3 regions of the Rhodococcus mengyinensis genome follow, and region 1 is predicted to be linked to each of the others. Evidence: riboswitches for the same ligand, from Rfam matches in the RefSeq annotation. Region 1 holds a riboswitch; each other region holds the start of a gene.

The links. Region 1 has a riboswitch for cobalamin ahead of cobN (cobaltochelatase subunit CobN). Riboswitches for the same ligand answer to the same signal wherever they lie in the genome.
Region 2: linked by a shared signal. The riboswitch ahead of ACNJ7E_RS15530 (CbtB domain-containing protein) and the one ahead of cobN (cobaltochelatase subunit CobN) in region 1 are both predicted to bind cobalamin.
Region 3: linked by a shared signal. The riboswitch ahead of ACNJ7E_RS28690 (ABC transporter substrate-binding protein) and the one ahead of cobN (cobaltochelatase subunit CobN) in region 1 are both predicted to bind cobalamin.

The regions. Positions count from the first base shown of each region.
Region 1 is NZ_JBLWIT010000131.1:29,237-32,488, reverse strand. Features, by position in the region: gene ACNJ7E_RS30760 (precorrin-8X methylmutase) at 1-1, opposite strand, end outside; gene cobG (precorrin-3B synthase) at 26-1,159, opposite strand; cobalamin riboswitch at 1,166-1,308, shown strand; gene cobN (cobaltochelatase subunit CobN) at 1,365-3,252, shown strand, end outside.
Region 2 is NZ_JBLWIT010000084.1:34,931-38,182, forward strand. Features, by position in the region: gene ACNJ7E_RS15520 (alpha/beta fold hydrolase) at 1-713, opposite strand, end outside; gene ACNJ7E_RS15525 (antibiotic biosynthesis monooxygenase family protein) at 746-1,060, shown strand; cobalamin riboswitch at 1,112-1,244, shown strand; gene ACNJ7E_RS15530 (CbtB domain-containing protein) at 1,268-1,462, shown strand; gene ACNJ7E_RS15535 (CbtA family protein) at 1,453-2,247, shown strand; gene ACNJ7E_RS15540 (DUF5996 family protein) at 2,259-3,200, opposite strand.
Region 3 is NZ_JBLWIT010000125.1:63,610-66,861, forward strand. Features, by position in the region: gene ACNJ7E_RS28685 (FecCD family ABC transporter permease) at 1-744, opposite strand, end outside; gene ACNJ7E_RS28690 (ABC transporter substrate-binding protein) at 741-1,748, opposite strand; cobalamin riboswitch at 1,844-1,982, opposite strand; gene ACNJ7E_RS28695 (MMPL family transporter) at 2,078-3,252, shown strand, end outside.

The sequences.
Region 1 (3,252 bases):
TTCGCTCACGATAGAGGCACCGCGGTCACGGCTCCTCCACCCGGTAACCCGTCTCCGTGGCGACGACGTCGGCGACCTCCCCCTTGGGTCGCCCGCAGCACCGCTCGCAGCCCGACCAGTGCTGCCGGCCCTCCACCGGGAGTTCGCCGCGCGCGACGGCATCCCGCGCGTCGGACCGCACGTCGGCGAGCGCCCTCTCGCATCCGGGCTGCCCGGTGCAGGCACTGACGTTCAGCCAGGGGGAGTTCTCGTCGAAGATCAGGCCCATCGGGGCGAGGACCCGGACGACCTGCTCGGCGGACCACTCGTCGAGATCGCACAGCAGCACCGATTTCCACGGCGTGACGATCACCGGCTTCTCGACGGCGGCGAGGAACTCGGCCAGCCGGGCGTCGAGGATCCCGAACGCGAGACCGCCGCCGAGGGTCACGTTGCCGTCCGGTTGGTCCAGCCATCCGATCGGTGCCCGATGCTCGTCGAACCCGCTCACCGGGTCGGCGGTCGGTGCGAGCGTCAATGCCGACAGGATCCGTTCGACCCCGTCGGCGATCTCGGACAGCCGCCAGTGCTGATCGCGCAATTCCAGGAAGACGCGGGCGGCGTCGAGGAGCACCGCCACCGATTCCGTCGTCGTGATCCGGGCGCCGCTGTCGCGACCGGCGAGAACCAGGGCGACCTCCGTCTCGCTGACCGCATGGACGCCGAAATCGCCGCCGAGCGCCGACACGTCGCCGCGCCCGTCGTCGAGAGTGAACAGGGTGCGGCCGGGGAGGTCTGCCAACGCGGAGTCCGCGCACAACGTCCGGTCGAGTTCGTCGACCAGATCCCGCAGATCCGCGAGACCACCGATCCGGCCGGTCAGCGGCGAGACGAGGATGTTGCGGACCCGCTCGTGCGTCTCCGACGGCAGGAGACCTGCGTCGGCGAGGCGCCGGGCGAACTCCCGCGGGTCGCGGACCGCCCGCAGTTGCGCGTTGCCGCGGGAGGTCAGTTCGATCTCGCCGTTCCCGAGGTCGCGGGCCGATTCCGCGAGGGTCTGCAGCTGGGGGGAGGTCAGCACACCTCCGGGAAGGCGCACCCGCGCGAGCGCACCGTCCGCGGCCTGGTGGACCTGCAGCGCGCCGGGGCATGCATCGGGGCGGGAACGGGAGTCGACCATGGTCCCAGGTTACGTCCGGCCCCGGGTAGCATCTCCAGCACTTGCGACAGCAGGAGAGGAAGCCGGTGAAAATCCGGCGCGGTCGCGCCACTGTGAGCTCGCCGAAACCGGTGGGCGAGCCAGACCCTCACCTGCCGTCCTCCGACCTACGGTTCCGCACAGAACCACTGCCACGGGGCGCGACACCCCCAGGAAGGCTCCACACGTGATCCTGCTGCTCTCCACCTCCGACACCGACCTGCTCAGCGCACGCGCCAGCGGGGCGGACTACCGCTGGGCCAACCCGGCACGGCTGCTGGTCGAGGAGGATCTGCCGGGACTGCTCGACGGCGCCGACCTGGTCGTGGTGCGCATCCTCGGCGGCCGCCGGGCGTGGGAAGAGGGCCTCGACGCGGTCCTGGCCAGCGGACTGCCCGTGGTGGTCCTCGGCGGCGAGCACGCCCCGGACGCCGAGCTGATGGAGTGCTCGACGGTCACCGCCGGTGTGTCGGCGGAGGCGCACAACTATCTCGCCGAGGGCGGCGCCGACAACCTCGCCCAACTGCACCACTTCCTGTCGGACACCGTGCTGCTGACCGGTCACGGTTTCGAGGCGCCGATCCACCTGCCGAGCTGGGGCGTCGCGCCGTTCGCTCCCGCTGCGAACCCGGAGCGCCCCACGATCGCCGTTCTCTACTACCGCGCCCAGCACCTGGCCGGGAACACCCGCTACATCGAGGCGCTGTGCGACGCCGTCGACGCGGCGGGCGGCACCCCGCTGCCGATCTTCTGCGCGTCGCTGCGCACCGCCGAACCGGAGTTGCTGAACACTTTGCGCCGGGCGGACGCGATGGTGGTCACCGTGCTCGCCGCCGGCGGCACCAAGCCGGCCGGGGTCTCGGCAGGTGGCGACGACGAGGCGTGGGACGTCGCCGCGCTGGCCGCGCTGGACGTGCCGATCCTGCAGGGTCTGTGCCTGACCAGCAGCCGTGAGTCGTGGGAGTCCAACGACGACGGATTGTCGCCGCTCGACGTCGCCACCCAGGTCGCGGTCCCCGAGTTCGACGGTCGGCTGATCACGGTGCCGTTCTCGTTCAAGGAGATCGACGCCGACGGTCTCTCCACCTACGTTCCGGACGCCGAGCGCGCCTCCCGGGTGGCGGGCATCGCCGTCCGGCACGCCCGACTCCGGCACATCCCCGCATCCGACCGCCGGATCGCTCTGATGCTGTCGGCGTATCCGACGAAGCACGCCCGCATCGGCAACGCCGTCGGTCTCGACACCCCGGCCAGTGCGATCCGGTTGCTCACCGAGATGCGGACCGCCGGATACGACCTCGGCCCGGCGGACGGGCCGGATTCCGTGCCGGGTCTCGCCGCCCAGGACGGCGACGCGCTGATCCATGCCCTCATCGCCGCCGGCGGACAGGACCCGGACTGGCTGACCGCGGAGCAGCTCGAGGGCAACCCGATCCGGATCTCCGCCGCCCGCTACCGCGAGTGGTTCTCGGCGCTGCCCGCGGAACTGCGCGAGGGCGTCGAGGAGCACTGGGGACCGGCGCCGGGCGAACTGTACGTCGACCGCTCGCAGGATCCTGCCGGTGAAATCGTGATCGCCGCAATGCAGTTCGGGAATCTCGTGCTGATGGTGCAGCCGCCGCGCGGGTTCGGGGAGAAGCCGGTCGCGATCTACCACGATCCGGACCTGCCACCGAGCCACCACTACCTCGCCGCCTACCGGTGGATCGCCGCGGAAACCGCCGCCGGCGGTTTCGGCGCCGACGCGGTCGTCCACCTCGGCAAGCACGGAAACCTCGAATGGCTGCCCGGCAAGACGCTCGGCATGTCCGCGTCGTGCGGCACCGACGCCGCGCTGGGCGACCTGCCGCTGATCTACCCGTTCCTGGTCAACGATCCGGGCGAGGGCACGCAGGCCAAGCGCCGCGCCCATGCGACGCTCGTCGATCACCTGATCCCGCCGATGGCCCGCGCCGAGAGCTACGGCGACATCTCACGACTCGAGCAGCTCCTCGACGAGCACTCGAACATCTCCGCGCTCGACCCGTCCAAGCTGCCTGCCATTCGCCAGCAGATCTGGACGCTGATGCGTGCCG
Region 2 (3,252 bases), on a different contig from region 1:
TGCTCCGGCTGGTCGTCGTGGACGAGGTGCCCGGCCTGCTCGATGCGGACGTACTCGGCGCCGGGATGCCGCTCCGCCATGGTCCGCATCTGACCGTCGGGGGTGATCGTGAACTCCCCTTCGATCAGCAGGGCCGGAACGGTGATCGACGCCCACTGGTCCCAGAAGTGCCTGCCACCCCACTCCTCGGAGATGTCACGGAACGTGTCGACGTCCCCGTGCAGATACCAGCCGTCGGCGCGTTTCTCGAACGAGTCCAGGAAGTACTGTCCGGCAACCGGACCGAAGAACTCGAAGAGGTCCTCCCGCGTCGCGAACGGCTGTGGCCATTTCGAGATCATCGCCGCCCAGTCCGCGGCGGTCCGGCCCCGGAAGTCGGGGGCCATGTCTTCGAGCACAAGCGCCGACACCTTCGCGGGGTGTTCGGCCGCCAGGCACCACGCGTGCAGGGCGCCCATCGAATGGCCGATCACCACCCACGGCTCGGCGAAGGGCGCGAGTGCGGCGGCGAGGTCTTCCACGAACGCTTCCGTCGTCAACCGCGACGGTGCGGGCCTGCCGTGACCTGCGGCGTCGAACGTGAAGACGTGGCCGTGCTCACGCAACCACGGCACGTGCCGCCCCCAGGTCCGCGCGCTGCCCATCAGCCCGTGCAGTAGCAGAATCGGCTGTCCCGTTCCACCCTCGTCGTGCAACGCACTCTCACCTGCCACCCCTCCGACGCTAGCGGAGTAATCTCGCCCGCATGGCAGTGGTGAAGATCAACGCAATCGAAATCCCCGAGGGTGCAGGCCCCGAACTCGAGAAGCGCTTCGCAGCGCGCGCGCACGCCGTGGAGAACTCCCCCGGCTTCCTCGGATTCCAGCTTCTGCGCCCCGTCAAGGGCGAGAACCGCTACTTCGTCGTCACCCAGTGGGAGAGCGAAGAGGCATTCGCGGCGTGGCGCGACGGTCCGGCCAGAGAAGCGCACGCGGGTGAGCAGAAGAAGCCGGTGGCGTCCGGAGCTTCGCTGCTCGAGTTCGAGGTCGTTCTCGACGTCGCGGCAGCGAACAAGGGCTGAGAGACTGGGCCGAGCGGGAGGATTGACACGACGGCCCGCCGGGTGCAAAAGTTCGCAGGACAAAGCGATGGTTCGGCAGGAATCCGGTGCAATCCCGGAGCGGTCGCGCCACTGTAAATCGGAGTAGTCCTTCACGGGAGCCACCTCGACAGCCAGATACTGCGGCCATCGCCTGGACCTAGGGGACGCGAAATCCCAGGAGGAACTATGGCACTCGCCTACGCACCCGGCTCGTCGGTCGACACGACCCGTCTCGCCGTCATCTCTTTCGCGATCGTTCTGTTCGCGATGCTCGCTCTTTACCTCGTTGGTTTCGACCAGGGCGCGATTTCGCGCAGTGGCATGTACATGCATGAACTGATGCACGACGGCCGCCACCTCCTGGGTCTGCCATGCCACTGACCGATTCCTTCGCGAAACTCCTCATCCGCGGTCTGCTGGCCGGCCTGATCGCAGGCATCCTGGCCGGTGGTGTCGCGTTCGTCCTCGGTGAGTCGCACATCGATGCGGCCATCGCGATCGAAGAGTCGAACAGCGCTGCCGAAGCCGAAGTCCACTCGCACGACGCCACTCAGGCAGCCGAGCCGGCCGGGCACTCGCACGACGAGGAAGACGCACTGGTCAGCCGTGACGGACAGCGCTTCGGGCTGTTCCTCGCCACGTCCCTCGCGGGCCTGGCTCTGGGAGCGATCTTCGCCGTCGTCGCGAATTACGCACGTCGAGTGACGATGCTGTCGGGACCGTTGCTCGGTCTGACATTGGCCACATTGGGCTGGTTGGCAATCGAGGCGGTGCCGTTCTTCAAGTACCCCGCCAACCCGCCGGCTGTCGGAGACCCCGAAACGATCACTCAGCGCACCTGGCTGTGGCTCGCCGCCGTCGTCCTGGGTCTGCTCGCGGTGGTGGCCTCCGTCTTCGCGGCGAAGGCCGTCGCAGCGCAGGAATTCCTGTCGGTGCGAATCGCGGCGCCGGTTCTCGCCTTCCTCGTGGTGGTGACCATCGGCTACCTCGTGCTGCCCACCGTCAACGAAGTGGGCGACGACTTCCCCGCAGTGCTGCTGTGGCAGTTCCGGCTGTCGTCCCTCGCGACGCAGGCCACGTTGTGGCTGGTTCTCGGACTGGCATTCGCGTTCCTCACGGAGCGCGCCACCCGGGCCACGGCGCCCGCGCCGGCGAACGCCGCCTGACCCACAGGGCGTCAGCGGGATTTGTCCCATCGGGCCGGGTCCGCCTCCAGGGCGGCCCGGTCCCAGGCACCCCGCTCGGCGGCCGCGTCGTACGTGCTGTGCAGGAACTTCAGCAGTGCGGCATCGGGATCGTCTGCGGTGCGGACGGTCTCGTACGGCAGCAGGAACTGCCCGTTCTCCTTGCTGTAGAACGCTCCGTCGGGCCCGACCGGGTAGTCGGCGAACCCGTCCGGCTCCGGGTAGGCGTACGCGTAGAACGCACCTTCGACCCCACCGCCGGGCCAGAAACCGCAACTGCTCAGCTCGTGCGAGTACCCCTCGACCATCACCCAATCTCCGCAGTTCGGCGCTCCCCCAGGGTGAGTCGGTGCTGTTCGTCCGGAGAACCGCGTACAGGCCAGGTCGAGCGCACCCCAGAAGAAGTGCACGGGACTGACCTTCCCGATGAAATGGGAACGGAACTCGTGCAGGACGCGGTCGGCCTGCACAAGCTGCCGCCAGAACTGGTGCACCGACTCACCGTCGTACGAACAGTGCTGCGTGTCCTCCGCGAACGGGACGGCGGGGTCCACCTCGTTGGGCCGGGCCAGAATGGTCGTCGCCACACCCAGCTCGGCCAGCGTGTCCATCGTCTCCGCATAGAAATCGGCCACCGACTTCGGTTCGAGGGCAACCGTCCCGGTACCGCCCGTGCTGGTGCGGATCATCAGTCGATGATCGGCGAAGTCGAATTCGATGTCGAAACAGTCGGTGCCGTACGGAATCGTCGACGTCGTGAGACCGCGGGGGCTCACGTACAGCGGGACCTGCCACCAGTGGTTGATCAGCGGTGCGTGGGCCAAGCGGATCTTCCCGACGATCTGAGTCCACATGTGCAGGGTGTTCCGCGTCGACGTCCAGTCGTCCACCTTCAACGCCGGCCACGCATCTCCGGATCGTGTCTGCTCACGCACAGTGCCTCCCTGCCGACGACGTGCATTTCAATGTGCCCCTCGTGCGGGGTGA
Region 3 (3,252 bases), on a different contig from region 1:
CGCCTGCAGCAGGTCGATGCGGCTCGCGCTCAGCATCATCGCGGCCCCGACCGTCGCGAGTGCCACGGCCGGGAAGATCGCCGTCGACCAGCGCGAGTCGCCGAAACCGCCCGCCAGCCAGTACATCACCGAACTCAGTTGATGCTCGTCCGCGACGACCAGAATCGAGAACGTGATGAGAGCCGAGAACACCTGCGCCGACGCGACGCCCACGAGGATGACGGCCGTCGGCTGCGGATACCGTCCGCCGATCGCCAGCGACAGGAACAGCGGCACCATCGCGCCCAGGAACGCCGCGACGGGAACGGTGAACGCGCCCAGCGCTCCCACCCCGAGCCCGAGCACCGTCACCACCACCACGCCGAAACCGGCACCCGAGGACACGCCGAGCAGATAGGGATCGGCCAGCGGATTGCGGGTCACCGCCTGCGCCACGGCGCCTGCGAGGGCCAGCGCCGCACCGACGGTCGCCGCGGTCAGCGCCCGCGGCAGCCGGGAGTCGAGGACGATCGACTCCCGCGCCTGTGACCACCAGGACTCGAATGCGCCGGGGGCCACGCGGTGCGCGACGATCGCCCACACGTCGCCGACCGGGATGCGCACGGAACCGAACGACACCGCGAGGCCGACGACGAACAGGGTTGTCAGCACGAGCAGCACCGTCAGGCCCGCGAAACCGAGGCGTGCGCGGGCCGGGTGTGGTGCCTGCGCCGGTGGTGCCGCACGTTCTGCGGTGACAGTCATCGCGCGCCGACGTCGTCCGGATGAAGTGCCCGCGCGATCGTCTCCACCGACCGCACCAGGCGCGGGCTCTCGAAGAAGTCGTCGAGCGGCACCACCACGAAGCGGCCGGCCTTCACGGCGGGTGTCGTCGACATGATCGGGTGCGACTTCAGGAAGTCGATCTTCGCCTGCGCACTCGTCGTGCCGTAGTCGAGGACGACGATCGCCTCCGGGACGCGTTCACCGATGATCTCCCAGGTGGACTTCGAATACGGCTTCTCCCCTTCGGCGAAGAGGTTGGCCGCACCCGCGTGGTCCGCGATGAGCTGGCCGACTCCCACACCGCCGATCGTCAGCGGGACGTCCTCGCCGGAATCGTAGAAGAACGTCGGAACCGGGGCGGCGCCCGCGATCTCGTCGCGCACGGCCTGCAACCCGGACGTCACCCGGTCGGTGATCGCCCGCGCCCGGTCGGGGTCTCCGAGGATCTCGCCGAGCTGCTGGTAGTCGCTGCGCAGCAGACCGATGTCCGGGAAGCCCTGCCCGCAGTACTCGGAGAACAGGAAGGTGGGAATGCCCTGGTCGCCAAGGGATTCGCGCGACCGCCCCTCCTTCTCGTCGAACGCGCTCCGCATTCCGCCGACCACCAGGTCGGGGTCGAGGTCGAGGATCTGCTCCCGGGTCGGGTATTCCTTCGCGAGTTTCGGGATCTTCGCGAAGGCGTCCGCGAACTCGGGCAGCGGGGTCGCGTCGCCGTACCCTGTGCCGACGATGCGGTCGCCGGCCCCCATCTCGATCAGCACCTCGGTGACGTGATCGTTCATGCTGACGATGCGCTGGGGCGGGGCGTCGAACGTCTCCGTTCGATCGCAGTTGGTGACGGACACCGGCTCGGCGAAGGATTCTGCGGAAGCGGTCTGCCCCACGGACTCCCCGCGCGAACACCCGGCGACCACCAGCGCGGCCACCAGCGCGGCCACCGCGAGCGTGACCAGACCGGTACTTCTGAACAACTGACCGTGCATGTAAACCTCATTGCGGCTCAGAGCCACGAATGAGAAGTCAGCAGACGCCCGGTGCGGCGCCTGCAGGACTCCGCTTCGTAGACCACGACGAAAAGGATGTCGCACACCCCACGTCGGGTAATCGGGCTCGCCACCGAAATGATCTGGTGGCCTACCGTTGCGGGTCAGCGCCGGATTCGGACCGGCTTCCCCCGTGCGTGTGGCTGCAAGTGCGATGCCGAGTATGCACGATTTGCCGGGAGCCGCGTCACACCCCCGCCGGTGACACCCCGATCCGCACTACAGTCGGCAGTCGCAGCTGCCCGCCCCAGACACGCCGGAGATGACGCATGACACGTTGGGCCTCGACCGTTGTTTCACGCAAATGGTGGGTCCTGAGCCTCGCCGTCGTCGCCGTTCTGGTGAGCGGCGTGTGGGGCACCGGTGTCTTCGCGAAACTCAGCTCGGGCGGGTTCACCGATCCCGGTAGCGAATCCGCCGAAGTGGCCCGGATCGTCCAGGACAACCTGGGTCCGCAGACGCCGGACATCATCGCCATCTACACGGCACCCGAGGGGAAGACCCTGGACGACATCGGCCCCGAGGTCACCGCGAGTCTCGACCGGTTCGCCGCCGAGGTGCCGACGTACTCGGTGACCTCGTACTGGACCGCGGACGCGGCGAGAAAGCAGCTGATGGTGTCGGAGGACGGCACCAAGGCGTCGGCCGCGATCACCGTCGACCCCGACGCCGGGATCACCGCCGCCACGTTCGACGACCTGTTGCCGAAGCTCGAGGTGGAGGGCATCGACACCGAGTTCGCGGGCAATTCGGTGGTGGGTGTGGCGTTCAACAACCGGCTGCAACAGGACCTGGTGCTGGCCGAGGCGATCGCGCTCCCGATCACTCTCGTGTTGCTGGTCTTCATCTTCGGCGGTCTGGTGGCCGCGGCCGTTCCGGTGTTCGTCGGGCTGCTCTCGATCTTCAGCGCCCTGGCCACCCTGCGTCTGCTGACCCTGTTCACCGACGTCAGTTCGTTCGCGATCAACGTGGCGTCCCTGCTCGGCCTGGGGCTCGCGATCGACTACGGCCTGTTCATCGTCGGACGTTTCCGCGAGGAACTGGAGTCCGGCGCCGACGTCGCGGAGGCGACCCGGCGCACCGTCCTGACCGCGGGCCGCACCGTGCTGTTCTCCGGTCTGCTTCTCGTGTGCGCGTTCTCGGGCATGCTCGTGTTTCCGCAGGACGTGATCAAGTCGCTCGGGTTCGGTGCGATGGCCGCGGTCGCGAGCGCGGCGCTGCTATCGCTCACCGCGGTCCCGGCGCTGCTCGCGATCCTGGGTCATCGCATCAACGCACTGACCTGGCGCAAGGATGCGGCGCGGCGCGGGGAGGTTCGCGCCCGCAAGTTCTGGGGCTCCGTCGTCACCTGGGTGATGCGGCGGCCGGTCGCCATCGCGGTCGGCATCGTCGCGGGGTTGATGGTCCTCGCCTCGCCCCTGCTCAGCGCATCGCTCGGCGAGGT